Linked DNA regions of Gimesia maris. Each later gene encodes a partner of the first gene's protein in a complex. Links are inferred from orthologs where the notes say so. Each region holds a gene or a part of one and is shown on either strand. Other genes may lie near its edges.

Region 1 (7,787 bases):
TAAAACGAGCATTCTGTAACGACTGTCAAAAGACTGTGATTCAGTGTTGGCAGATCGACTCGCAGGGTATAGAAAGTCTAGCTTAGAGATTCCCGTCAGACGGGGACTTTTTCAGCTTTTCTTGTGCAGAAAGTTTGTAATTCTGATGAGGGTTTACTCTCTAAAACTGCTCTGAATGGTATGTTGAATTAAATTCATAAGTTACTAGAATACAGATACTTACAATCGGATATTTCGTAAGACGTGCCGAGATAACGTAGCGAAGTGCTAATTCGTATAGAAGTCGAAAACCTCCACAAGTCAGGATCAAAATCATGGATGCATCTTCATTGGATTTCTTAAAAAAACTGCTCCATTCACCCGCTCCTTCAGGTTATGAAGGCCCGATCCAGGATGTCGTGCGTGAGTTCGCAGGTGAGTTCGCGGATGAAGTGACCACAGATCTCCATGGAAATGTGATTGCCGCTGTAAATCCAAAAGCGGAACGACGGGTGATGTTTGCCGGTCATTGCGATCAGATCGGCCTGCTTGTGCAATATATTGATGATGACGGGTACCTCTGGGCGAATCTGATTGGTGGCTGGGATATCCAGATGCTGCTGGGACAAAATATGCAGGTCCATACGACCTCTGGTCCTGTCCATGGCGTGATCGCTCGCAAAGCCATTCATCTGCTGACCCCGGATGAACGCAAAACTGTTCCTGAAATCAAGGATCTCTGGATCGACATCGGGGCAAAAAATGGGGAAGAAGCCCGCAAACTGGTTGCCATTGGTGATCCGGTGACGTTTGAACTGGGCTTTCGGCCCATGTTGAACAATCTGGCATCTGCTCCGGGAATGGATAACCGGGTTGGAGTCTGGGTCGTCATGGAAGCATTAAGGCAGGTCAGTCAGAAATCACCGGAGGTTGGTGTCTTTTCTGTTTCAACCGTTCAGGAAGAAATCGGTCTGCGTGGTGCGAAGACCAGCGCTTATTCCATCCAGCCGGAAGTCGGGATCGCCGTCGATGTCACACATGCGACTGACTGTCCCGCAGTCAGCAAGCAGGAAAATGGTGATATCAAAGTGGGAGGCGGCCCGGTCGTTTATCGAGGTCCCAATGTGAACCCAGTGGTGTTCTCGTCATTAAAGTCTCTCGCCGATGAACACGAAATCGATTGTCAGATTAATGGAATCTCAAGACCTGCCGGTAATGATGCCAATGCGATGCAGTTAAACCAGGGGGGGATGGCAACCGGAATTGTTGCGATACCCAACCGTTACATGCACAGTCCGGTGGAAGTCATTTCGTTAGACGATCTGGAGCAGGCGGCTCGTCTGCTGGCGGAGTTCTGTCTGGCCATCAACGATCAGACAGACTTTACACCTTAAACGGTGCCCAGTTTGATCAGCCAATTTCCTGTAAAACCTCTTCTGCTGCCTGAATGATGTGCACAATATCTTCATCGGTCAGCATGACAGACGTGAAATTGGCTTCAAACTGACTGCAGGGGAGATAGACGCCCCGATCCAGCATGCCTTGAAAGTACCGACCAAAGCGGGCCGTATCATTCTTTGCTGAGATTGCATAACTGGTGACTTTTTCCGGGTTGAAAAACAGGGTGAACATTGAACCGCATTCTGCCAGTGTGTGGGGCAGATCTGCTTTAGCCGCCGCCGCGCACAAACCCTGAGTCAGGCGGCGGGTTTTGGATTCCAGCTCGGCATAGGGATTGGTTTCCCGCAGGCACTCCAGTGTCGCGATCCCTGATGCCATTGCGATCGGGTTACCGGACAAAGTTCCCGCCTGATACACACTGCCGACGGGAGAAATCACATCCATGATTTCCGCTTTCCCGCCATACGCGCCCACCGGCATACCGCCGCCAATCACTTTACCCAGCATGCAGATGTCCGGCATGATCTCGAAACGTTGTTGCGCACCTCCCAGGGCAACACGGAAGCCTGTCATGACTTCATCCATGATGAAGACCGATCCATGTTGAGTACAGACTTCCCGCACCGTTTCCAGAAAACCGGGCTCGGGCAGGACAACACCCATATTGCCAACCACAGGCTCCAGTATCACCGCAGCAATCTGGTCTCCCATTTGCATAAAGGTTTCTTTTAACTGTTCGATATCATTATATTCCAGAACCAGGGTGTCGGCGGTGCATCCCTGGGGAACTCCCGGGCTGGAAGGCGTTCCTAAAGTCAGTGCGCCGCTGCCGGCCTGAACCAGGAGGCTGTCAACATGACCGTGATAACAGCCTGCAAATTTGATGACTTTGTCCCGTCCGGTATAGCCGCGAGCCAGGCGAATCACACTCATGCCAGCTTCAGTACCGGAATTTACCATACGTACTTTTTCCACGCAGGGGACCAGGTCCGCGACAAGTTCAGCCAGTTCTGTTTCTACTAAAGTCGGGGCGCCAAAACTGGTACCTTTCTTGAGTGCTTCCTCAATCCGCGGCATCACCCGGGGATGCAGATGTCCCAGAATATGAGGTCCCCAGGACCCCACCAGGTCAATATAACGGTTACCATCAATGTCAAACAGGTACTGCCCTTCACCCCGATCAATGACAACCGGGTGGCCTCCGACTGCTCCAAATGCACGCGCGGGGCTGTTGACGCCTCCCGGAATAACTTTCATGGCGCGGGCAAACTGTTCTTCACTCTTGGCACGTTGACTGACTGGCATCTTAATTGAAAATCCTTAGTTTGAGCTGGACTTGTCTGGAGTAACAGGAGACTCACCTGAATTGTTGAGAATCAGGCACTTGAGAGATTTGGTATCTCTGACGAACAGCAGGCCATTCGAAAGTGCTGGCAAGGCACGGGTCGTTGAATTCAAAACCTGTGCACGGCCCAACTCTTTGTATTCTTCTTTCGAGGCGGTTGCCATCACGAGTGTACCATCTGTTTTCATAAGCAACAGCTTATTGTCTGCTTCAATCAGGGTCGCGTATCCATAGTTTTCTTCAGCCCAGAGCACTTTCCGGGTAGCAGGATCAAAGCAAACCAGTCGTGCGGGGCCAACATCCTGACGACCATCGATGCCGATCAGAGCGCCATCATATTCGATTGGAGTTGTATACTGGCTGGACATTGGCTGTTCGTTTCTCCAGATCTCAGAGGTACTGTTAACTTTGACCTCCCCCCAAAAACCACCGACTCCGTAGCTGGCAGTGGCAAAAATATGCCTACCGACCTGAACCGGATTGGCACCATTTACCGTAGGCCCCCGCTTGCCAAAGGGAAACTGAAACAGAATATTCCCGTTTTCCGGATCGATTCCAGCCAGATGCAGACGAGTGATAAACAAGGCAACGAAACTGCCATTTAAATAGGCGGAGATCGGCGAGGAGTAGCTTGCATCGTCCGGCATGGTCTGCCACAGCGTCCTGCCTTGATCCAGTGAAAAAGCGACGATGCCGGCATTCTGGCGTTTACCACCCACATTCACCAGAAGTTTATCTTTGATGATAAGGGGGGTGCTGCCGACGCCAAAATATCCTTCTCCGACCTGAAAGTCTTTGTGTGTCTGTCGCGACCAGATCTGTTTTCCCGTCTTGAAGTCGAGGCATTGCAGATGACCGGCGATCCCAAAAACATAGACACGGTTTTTGTAAATCAGGGGAACCGCGATCGGGCCATCGTTCGGGTTAAAAGTCCCTTTGTAACTGACGGGAGATTGATGTTTCCAGAGGACTTCACCGGTATCAGCCTTGAGTGCTTCGACGATTTCTTCGTCTTCAATGCGATGAAATAAAATTGCTACATTCTGGAAAACCGCTACTCCCGCAAAACCACTTCCTGCAGGCCGCTGCCACTTCAAATTGGGACCACCGGAGGGCCACTCGGCTGCCAGTGATTCACTGGCGGCTGCATGTCCATTTCGATAAGGACCCATAATTTGAGGCCAGTCACCACCCTGGCATGGAACAGTCAGGCAAACGATGATCAGCAGGCTCAATTGAATGAATCGCATATGTCGGGCTCCGCCTTTCAGATGAAACAGATTATGATTTGAACGAATTCTATTTTAGCAGGATCGGGGCTTGGCTGCATAGGAACGTCTGTTATAGTCTGATAAGATAAAAAGTGAAACCGAACTATAGCGACACCGCACTTCCTGAAGAGGGTTTTCGTGAGATCGTTTGCTTTGCAGGAGAAGACTTTGGACTCAAATCCATTACGTTTAATCAGAAATCTACGTCGAAGCCGCGAAATTGTGACTGTGCTCATGAACTACGGTTTTGATGACCTCGTCGATCAACTGGGGTTAAGGCGTTACCTCCGCTGGGGGCGCAGGCTGATGTTCTGGAAGCGAACAGAACCCGAGATCAAACTCACACGAGCCAAACGCATCAGGTTGGCGCTGGAAAGCCTGGGAGTTACGTTTATCAAATTTGGTCAGGTGGTCAGCACCCGACCTGATCTCGTGCCACGCGATGTGATTCGCGAACTCTCCAAGCTTCAGGAAAGCGTTCCTTCATTTCCCGGCGAGATTGCCATGGCCATTGTGGAACGCGAACTGGAGGTTCCCATCAGTGAGCTGTTTGCTGAATTTGATCCTCAGCCACTGGCCGCCGGATCCTTAGGGCAGGTGCACCGCGCCCGTCACCATGATGGTACGCCGCTCGTAGTGAAAATCAAACGCCCCGACATCGATCGCGTGATTGAGCAGGATCTCAGCCTGATGTATGAACTGGCGATGCTGATTGAGCGACATTTTCCCGATGCAGAAGTATTTGATCCCACGGGGCTGGTCAATCAGTTTTCACGAACCATACACCGCGAATTGCAGTTTGCCCGCGAAGCCCGTTCGACCGACGAATTTTGTCGACTGTTTCAGGATGATGCCACCTTGTATGTTCCCAAAATTTACCGGGATCTGACGCAGGGTGATGTGATCACCATGGAATTCATCGATGGTTATAAAATCGATGATGACAGCGAGCTCAAGAATCTGCCGATCAGTGCCCATGAAGTGGCGGCGAACGGTGCCCGCATTTTTATGAAAATGACATTTGAATTTGGAATCTTTCATGCGGATCCTCATCCCGGTAATTTTCGCGTGATGCCGGATGGATCCCTGTGCCTGCTGGACTATGGGATGATCGGTATTCTGGAAGAAGAACGCCGTGATATGCTCGTCGATCTCTTCCTGAATGTGGCCAGAAAAGATACAGCCAAACTGGTGGAAGTCGTATTGAAAATCGGCAAAGCGAAACGCACCGTCGACCAGCAGCTGTTACGGGCGGATCTGCGGGATTTTATCGGAAATTACTACGGCGTGCCCATGGACGAGATCAGTGTCGGCAAAATGCTGACTGATTTTATTAATATTCTGGCGATTCACCGGATCCGTTGTCCCGTTGACATCATGTTGCTGATTCGCGCATTGATCACTCTGGAAGGCATCGCCACACGCATCGCCCCGGAATTGAATATTGCGCAGGAAATGGAGCCTTATATCTACCGGCTTTCTTCTGAACGCTATCATCCCAAAGCGATTGTCAGTCGGATCTGGTCCGAAACCTGCAGCCTTTCTAAAGTCATGCATGAGTTGCCCGAACAGATTGGCCGCACTCTGGGGAAACTGAGCGATGATGAACTCAAAGTTCACCTGGAACTGAATGGCATCAATCATCTGACCACGGAACTGGATCGCTCCGGTAATCGACTGGCCATCGGCATGGTGATGTCTGCTCTGATCCTGGCCTCGGCGATTACCATTTCCCTGGACTCAAATCTGATCTTTATCAGCATACCCATCTTTATGATGTCGAGTCTGCTGGGGATCTGGCTGATCTATGGTGTCTTTCGCAGCGGTCGACTCTAGAGCTTTGTCAAGCTTCAAATTGAGCGTTGGTTGTGTTGATTACGTGCCCTGTTGTCGCACTCACGTGTTGTCTATCAACCCAAAATTTAAAAATGAGAATCTACTAGACGAATTCAGTTTGAAGAATTGGCGTCGCTGATGCGCTGTCGCAGATAGTTGGCCCGGGCAGCGTTCCGTTCGCTGGACTCCAGTTCTCCCCCCTGCAGTTTCTGCAGATGCGCGGGTTGAGTGAAGATAAACATTTCATTGACTGCCGAGATTGGCAGTCCTTCAATCAATCCCAGGTTCACACCCATTCGCACGCTGGAGAGCAGGTGCATGGTTTCCTCTGAGCTGATCGTCTGGGCCGTGCTTAAAATACCATATGCCCGGGAGACCTGGTCATGCAGACCCTGGCGGTTTTCCTTGATCAGCGAATTTCTGACCCGCCTTTCATATGAAATGATATTTGGAACAACTTCCTTGATGCTGTCGATCAACTGCTGCTCGGTCTGGCCCAGCGTCACCTGATTTGAGATCTGGTAGAAGTCTCCCATGGCCTGGCTGCCTTCTCCGTATAAACCACGTACGGCCAGGTTGATCTTCTGCAGTGCCTGAAATACCTTCTGAATCTCTTTAGTGATCACCAGCGCGGGCAGATGCAGCATCACACTGACCCGAATCCCGGTACCGACGTTGGTCGGGCAAGCGGTCAGATAGCCAAACTCTTCGCTGAAGGCGTAGGTCACCTCCTGTTCCAGCAGGTCATCAATCTGGTTGATGGTATCCCAGCACTCATTCAGCGAAAAACCGCTACGCAATACCTGCAGGCGAAGATGGTCTTCTTCGTTGACCATGATTCCAATGTTTTCTTCACTGTCCAGGCCCACACCGCGGGGGCCGGATCGCTCGGAATGCTCACGGCTGATCAGTTGACGTTCCACGATAAACTGACGATCCAGATTCCCCAGGCTGTTCACATCTAGATACGACAGTTTTACATCCATGGGGAGTGAAGTAATAATCGGGCGCATCAGCTGCTCGATCTCACCCAGTGTCGATTCCGTACAGCGATTGATAAAGGGGAACTGTGCGAGGTTCCGGGCCAGACGAATCCTGCTGGACATCACGATATCGGAGTCCGGGCCGATTCCTCTCAGCCATTCACCACTAGTGCGAGTGAACGCGTCCAAATTCACCCTATTCTCCTTTATAGTATTCGAAACAGACCAGAGCTATGGGGTAGTGATCTGATCTCTGGCGTAATTATAACTCACGTGACTTTCATTCCCAAACGGTGTAGACTCGGGGAACAAGTACCATACTCATTCGTTACTTGAAAACAAAGTCTAATCCACGGGGTTCTGGTTGAAAGCACTTTAAGATTCGTGTTGTTCTTACATTTTATGCAATGAGTGTCTTGAATACCATTCCTCTCAAGTGATTCCTAAACTGAAAAATCCGAAACTCCCTGACAGGACAGCTGTTTTCCAGGTCGATCCCCCAGACTTTTTGGAGTTTTTTGAGAACTGGAGTCACGGGCAGCTTGTCTCTCCGAAAGAAAATGTTCATAAGAGAGTCGACTCTGAGTTTTAGAGAAACCGGGATGCCCGTTCATCCACAGACAGTGCAGTTAAGATCGTCCATGAAATACGTTCCCGATTTTGAAACATTTAAATCACTTTCCGGGCAGGTCAACCTGGTCCCCGTCTATCGCCAGTTGACCGGAGATACCCTGACTCCCGTCAGTGCCTATCAACTGCTGGAAAAAGGCCCCTATTCCTTTCTGTTTGAAAGTGTAGTCGGGGGCGAACAGATCAGCCGCTACAGCTTTCTGGGGGCGAATCCCTTTTTAACCGTCGATGCATATGAGCAGCGGGTGGTGATCCAGCAGCAGGGTCAGACTGAGGAACGAAGTGTTGAAGATCCGCTGCAGGAACTGGAAACGATTCTCGGTCAATATCAGGCAGCAGAGC
Region 2 (5,355 bases), 3.1 Mb from region 1 along the record:
TTTTCACTCAGGAATCGGACGGCCCCATCAGCCAAAAGGATATGACCACCACCTACATGGTGACTACCTGCGCCCCAGGCATATTGTTTGTTGTTTCCATCATAGTTGAAGTTTAGCGTATAGTTCAATTTTGCTGGTGTAATGAAAAACGTATGGGCCGCTGCATTCCAGAAGGGACCATAGCTGGTTGACGTTTTATTCAACGGGGTTTCTACAAAAATCATGGTGTTACTGGTGCCGTCCGTGATATCGCGGAATCTGGCAGCGCCGTTACGCCCCAATACCCCTTTTTCGATGCTGGTATTACTTTCCCAGCTACCCATACTGGCGCCGTATTGATAAGTAGCTACACCATAGCTGGTCCGCCAGCCGGGAGTCGCATGGTAAGTACCTGATGTAACAGATTGTGATGGATTCCCGGGATCCGAGGGACAGAGAAATACAGGGACCGGCGATGTAACAATGGATGTTTGATCTGTAGTGGGAGCAGCTGTAGTGCAACCTGAGTGAACTCCGCGTCCACTTGGGAGGCTGAAGTTATACTGGTTATAAAGATTTGCCTGGTCAATGTACGGTAGAATCATCTGATAACAGGTATGATTCAGGATTGGAGATGAGCCTTGGACACTAGCGCAACCCGTCAGACCAGCATTAATAGTAGCTGGTGGGAATACGCGATGTGTATCGTGGTAGTTATGAAGTGCCAGACCCATCTGTTTCAGATTGTTTTTACAGGTGCTGCGGCGGGCTGCTTCGCGGGCCTGTTGTACTGCAGGTAACAGCAGTGCGATTAAAATGGCGATGATCGCAATCACCACTAGAAGTTCAATCAGGGTGAAACCGTGTTTCCGTGACTTTTGTGTGCGCATGAAAGTGCCTTTTTCATAGAATGAGAAGAAAGAAATAGAACTCAGAAGAATGGACGTGACTGGTGTTTCGTTGATGGGAGCGCGCAACTGGCGAAATCAGTTTTGCTACTGTTTGTAAATATTACTTAACAGTGCCAACTAATTATGTGACTGGTGTGAAGCTCACGCAACCTCATTTGTTAAGAATTATAATTAAATGCGGCGTTTTTATTTAAGAATTTTGAATAATCAAAACATTCATTGGTAAGATAATGTATACTAACGGTTTAGAGTTCGCCCATCCCGCAGACTAATCGATTCTATCATTGGAAACGGTATTTTCTTAACGTTTCAACAGAAATCGCATGAGACAGAGGATACTTGTGTGTCCTTATTCGCTGATGAGGGGAAGTGATCAAAGTCGTTTATTTTCGAAGTGCAATCAGATACGTGAAAACTCGGGGATGAGTTAACATTGGGAATTAAATTCGTTACTTCTTTACTGATTCTGTGTAAGTGATCCTGAAACTGGCTTCCATTGATTTAATCAGGAGAAAAAATGGACCGTCTTATTTATCAACTCTCAGAGCTGGACTCCTCGCTGGTAGCTGAAGCGGGAGGGAAAGGAGCTTCCCTGGGAGAATTGATGCGGGCACGGGCGCCGGTTCCCCCTGGTTTTGTTGTAACAAGCGCTGCCTTCCGACATTATTTTTCTGCAACGGAACTCCAGCGGCCGATGCTTGAAATTATGCAGGCATCGAAATCCAATGAGATCGATTATTCACAGGCTCATCAGCGCATTCGATCCTGTGTTGAAGCCGTTGAGGTGCCTGTTGAAATCTGTGAAGCGGTGCTGATCGCAGCAGAGAAATTAGCAGCGCCACGTGTTTCGGTCCGATCCAGTGCGACGTGTGAAGACAGTGCCACCAGTGCCTGGGCGGGACAACTGGAGACCTTTCTGGATGTCACTCCCGAAGAAATTATTGATAAAATCCGGAACTGCTGGCTGTCTCTGTTTAGCGAGTCAGCGTTGTCTTATGGCGGGTGTCATGGATTTTCCACGGGAGAAATTTCTGTGGCTGTGGTTGTGCAACAGATGGTGCAGAGTGAGATCTCCGGTATCGGGTTTTCGGTTCACCCTGTTACCCAGGAACCTGAAATTCAATTAATTGAAGCCTGCCTGGGGCTGGGGGAAGCGATCGTTTCCGGGCGTATCACTCCGGATCAGTTTGTTGTCGAGCGGGGTTCCCGTCAGATTCTGGAATCAATTACCGGAGATCAGAAAGAAGCATTGTGGATCGCTGAGGGGAACTCGAAACCAGTCTGGCAGGAACTCGATGGTCGAGGCAGACAACCGAAAATCACGCAAGAACAGGTTTCCGAGTATTCCGCCCTGTTGAACCAGTTACACGAGCACTACGGTCATCCCATTGATACAGAATGGGCAATACAGGATGGGGACTTTCAGGTTTTACAGGCGCGACCGATCACGACCCTGGCGCCGGAATACAATAAGCGGCTGTTTGATGATTCGCAGGGATGGCAATTCTGCGTTCGTCGTCCTTTTTTCCTGCTGGCTGCCTCCCTGCTCCCTTACTGGATGGATGCGAAACACGCGGACAATACGCTGGGCGCACATCTGAATGAAGCGTTGCTGATTCAGGATGAAACCGGGATGATGAATATGTTTTATACTCAAAGTTCCAGTGAAGCCTTTCTCGAGCGCATCAGTGATCTGTTTCAGAATGATCGTGAGCAACTTCTCCGCATCTTAAGGTATGGGCTTGGAATTTATGCACAGGCACCACCTGTCATCGAACAGGGGTTGAGTGGATTTGAGAACCTGGCAGAACTCGAAGACCTGTTTGCTGACATCGCCCAGCATACGACGGTATTTCCTGCCTGGGTTCTCATCTATATTGAAGCCTGTCAGATTGATGACCCTGAAGTGCGGTCTCTGGCAGAGCAGATTCGTTCCCATTCTCTGTATCCGGTGATTGAACGAAATATCCTGCAGCCTCTGGCCTCTCAGACCGCAGAGCAACTCGGTTTTGCTGAGCCGGATTGCGCCTGCGAATTGATATTGTGGAGTGAGTTGAAATCAGGAACCGTAACGCGCGAACTGCTGGAATCCCGATACGAAGCAATCAGGGAGGGCAAACGGTTCATTTTTCAGGTCATTGATGGTGAGGAAACATTTCACCTGGTTTCTCAGACCGGATATTTACTGACTCGATTGGCGAAGCAGCGTAACCTTCAGGTCCGCACCAACGAAAACGAGCTGACAGGACAAGTCGCGTGGCCGGGAATTTTTCAGGGGCGGGCACGGGTGGTTCTCAGCCTGGATGCGCTGGGACTGACACTTTCGCCTGATGAGGTTCTGGTTTCGATCCAGTCCAATCCGGCATTGATGCCTTTACTGCAGCAGTGTGGTGCGATTGTAACTGATGATGGCGGTATTGCCTGTCACGCTGCGATACTGGCGCGGGAATTGAAAAAACCGACCTTAATTGGCACGAGAGAAGCAACGATAAAAATCCAGACCGGCGACTTGATCGAAATAGACACTTACGCCCAGGTCGTGCGAATTCTGGAGAAGAAGCAGTCTTAATAAAAAAGCACTGATACCAGGCAGGCATCAGTGCTATTCGAATGGGGATGACAGGACTTGAACCTGCACGCCTTGCGGCACTAGATCCTAAATCTAGCGTGTCTGCCAATTCCACCACATCCCCGGATGGAGTTACTTTCAGTGGGAATACTAACGATTTCCGGTAGTTGATACAAATCGCAGATGAGAAAAAAGTCTGACTTTCAGCGGGATTCTCGAAGATTTCTTCGTTCGCTCCCCGAAATTCTGAGACAGACTGTACGCGTTATTCAGTTGGAGAATCCGTCTCAGATGACTCGTTTTCTTCTTCCTGCTCAAGTTTGGAAATCTGGTCGCGGAGGGAAGCGGCGGCTTCGTAATTTTCTTCCGCTACCGCAGCCGTCAACTCCCTGCGGAGCTTAATCAAATTGTACTGCTGCTGACTGGAAGTGGGTGCCCGCTTGGGAAATTTACCGATATGTTCACACGCACCATGAATATTTTCCAGAAGCTGTATCAGGGGCTCGCGGAACGCAATGTAATCATGTGGACAGCCCAGACGCCCTTCACTGCGAAATTCCTGGAATGTGATCCCGCAATTCGGACACTCCAGTTCCTCGTCCAGATCCAGGTCCTGTGAGTTGAGTTCGATCAGAGTTGCCTCGTCCTGGGGTTCCCATTCATCGGAGGGAGCCTGGCCACTGATGTATTCCTGAAAATGTTCTTCACAGAAATGAAGCGCCTGTGCCTCCCCGTTTTGAATTTCGGTCAGGTGGTAGACAGCGGGTTTATTACAGACTCTACATTTTTTCATGGTTGAAACTTTTTGGATAATGGACTGATAAGGTTTTCCTGAACAGGAAACATGCCACCTCTACTCTGATTCTATACGAACCGGTAGCGGGGCTCAATCGCGATTCCCAATTTGATTTCAATCCGGATGAGCAGACGGCGATTCGCCGATGTCAACGATGCTGCAGGCCCGAATGATGTCCAGCCCCAGTTCGCTGGCCCGCCTAAGTAACTCAGGACTTTCGCTGCCCGGATTAAACCAGACTTCGTCGGCGCCTTTCGCCTGGATTTCTTCCAGTAAACTGATCCCGATCTGCGGTGGAACATACACGCTGATCCGATCCAGGTGAGCAACTGGCACCTCTGACAGGCTGGGGTAGACGGTTAGACCTTCAAGGCTCGTTTCGGTCGGATGAATCGGGAAGACTTCGTAACCCTGTTTCAGATGTGCACGGACCGACTTGTTTCCGTATTTTTGTCGGTCCGCACTGGCTCCAATAATGGCGACTGTCTGCTTTGGCATGCTTAGTCCTGTTTTTTCAAAGTAGAGACAAATTCGTCGTAATGTTTCTGGACCTCTGCCTGCGTCGGAGTTTTTCCTTCGCTGACAATCACCCGGTACTTCATTTCCAATGGTTTGCTTTCATCAAACTTTGTGTCAAAAAAGGCACCAAAGCGACCGTAGGGACGTTCGGAATAACGTGATGGTTCAGGGACGCTGGGGTCTTCCAGATATTCCACGTTATAGCGTTTTCCGTCAATTTCGTAAGACATGGCAAACCAGCCCAGATTCGTGTGACCATTGGGGTCGGTTTTGTCAGAGACCTGGAAGGGGGCCGGCTGCTGTGGGAATCCAGCGGGACGTACATACGTGGCATTGTTGGATTCTGCGACGTCCTGGGCTGCCCGGTACTGGAATCCGGCGTGCTGACGGTCTCCGTCCAGAACAATTTCGCCTCGTTTGCTTTCCAGTTGCGTCTGCCAGTCGATCTGCCAGGCAGGGAGTTTTGAGTTGGCGACTTCAACAGGGGTGACTGTGACTTTGCGAGTTTCAATGATCACAGGTTTTCCCTTGGCATCTTCCCAGTGAATTTCGGAAGTCATCGTGCCCTGTTTGGGGCCCCC

The links.
Region 2: the proteins of GmarT_RS22810 (region 1) and GmarT_RS11530 are in contact, whole or in part, in a crystal structure (PDB 8WTB), measured with the Bacillus subtilis proteins. The link is inferred for Gimesia maris from one-to-one orthologs.

The regions. Positions count from the first base shown.
Region 1 is NZ_CP042910.1:6,168,833-6,176,619, reverse strand. Bases 4,979-7,787 are described here. They hold GmarT_RS22810 (protein arginine kinase), read right to left. Parts: upstream 7,011-7,787; coding sequence 5,946-7,010; downstream 4,979-5,945. Other genes in these bases: trpE (anthranilate synthase component I), read left to right, coding at 7,457-7,787; GmarT_RS22815 (ABC1 kinase family protein), read left to right, coding at 4,979-5,832. In the rest of the region: GmarT_RS22830 (M42 family metallopeptidase), read left to right, coding at 315-1,373; hemL (glutamate-1-semialdehyde 2,1-aminomutase), read right to left, coding at 1,390-2,685; GmarT_RS22820 (PQQ-binding-like beta-propeller repeat protein), read right to left, coding at 2,701-3,975; more of GmarT_RS22815, read left to right, coding at 4,231-4,978. UniProt on the Bacillus subtilis protein: Catalyzes the specific phosphorylation of arginine residues in a large number of proteins.
Region 2 is NZ_CP042910.1:3,082,784-3,088,138, forward strand. What follows is about bases 2,489-5,355. They hold GmarT_RS11530 (UvrB/UvrC motif-containing protein), read right to left. Parts: upstream 4,253-5,355; coding sequence 3,725-4,252; downstream 2,489-3,724. Other genes in these bases: GmarT_RS11515 (PEP/pyruvate-binding domain-containing protein), read left to right, coding at 2,489-3,459; GmarT_RS11535 (CoA-binding protein), read right to left, coding at 4,370-4,753; GmarT_RS11540 (DUF6807 family protein), read right to left, coding at 4,756-5,355. In the rest of the region: GmarT_RS11510 (DUF1559 domain-containing protein), read right to left, coding at 1-869; more of GmarT_RS11515, read left to right, coding at 1,408-2,488. UniProt on the Bacillus subtilis protein: Activates the phosphorylation activity of the protein-arginine kinase McsB. Is required for the delocalization of competence proteins from the cell poles.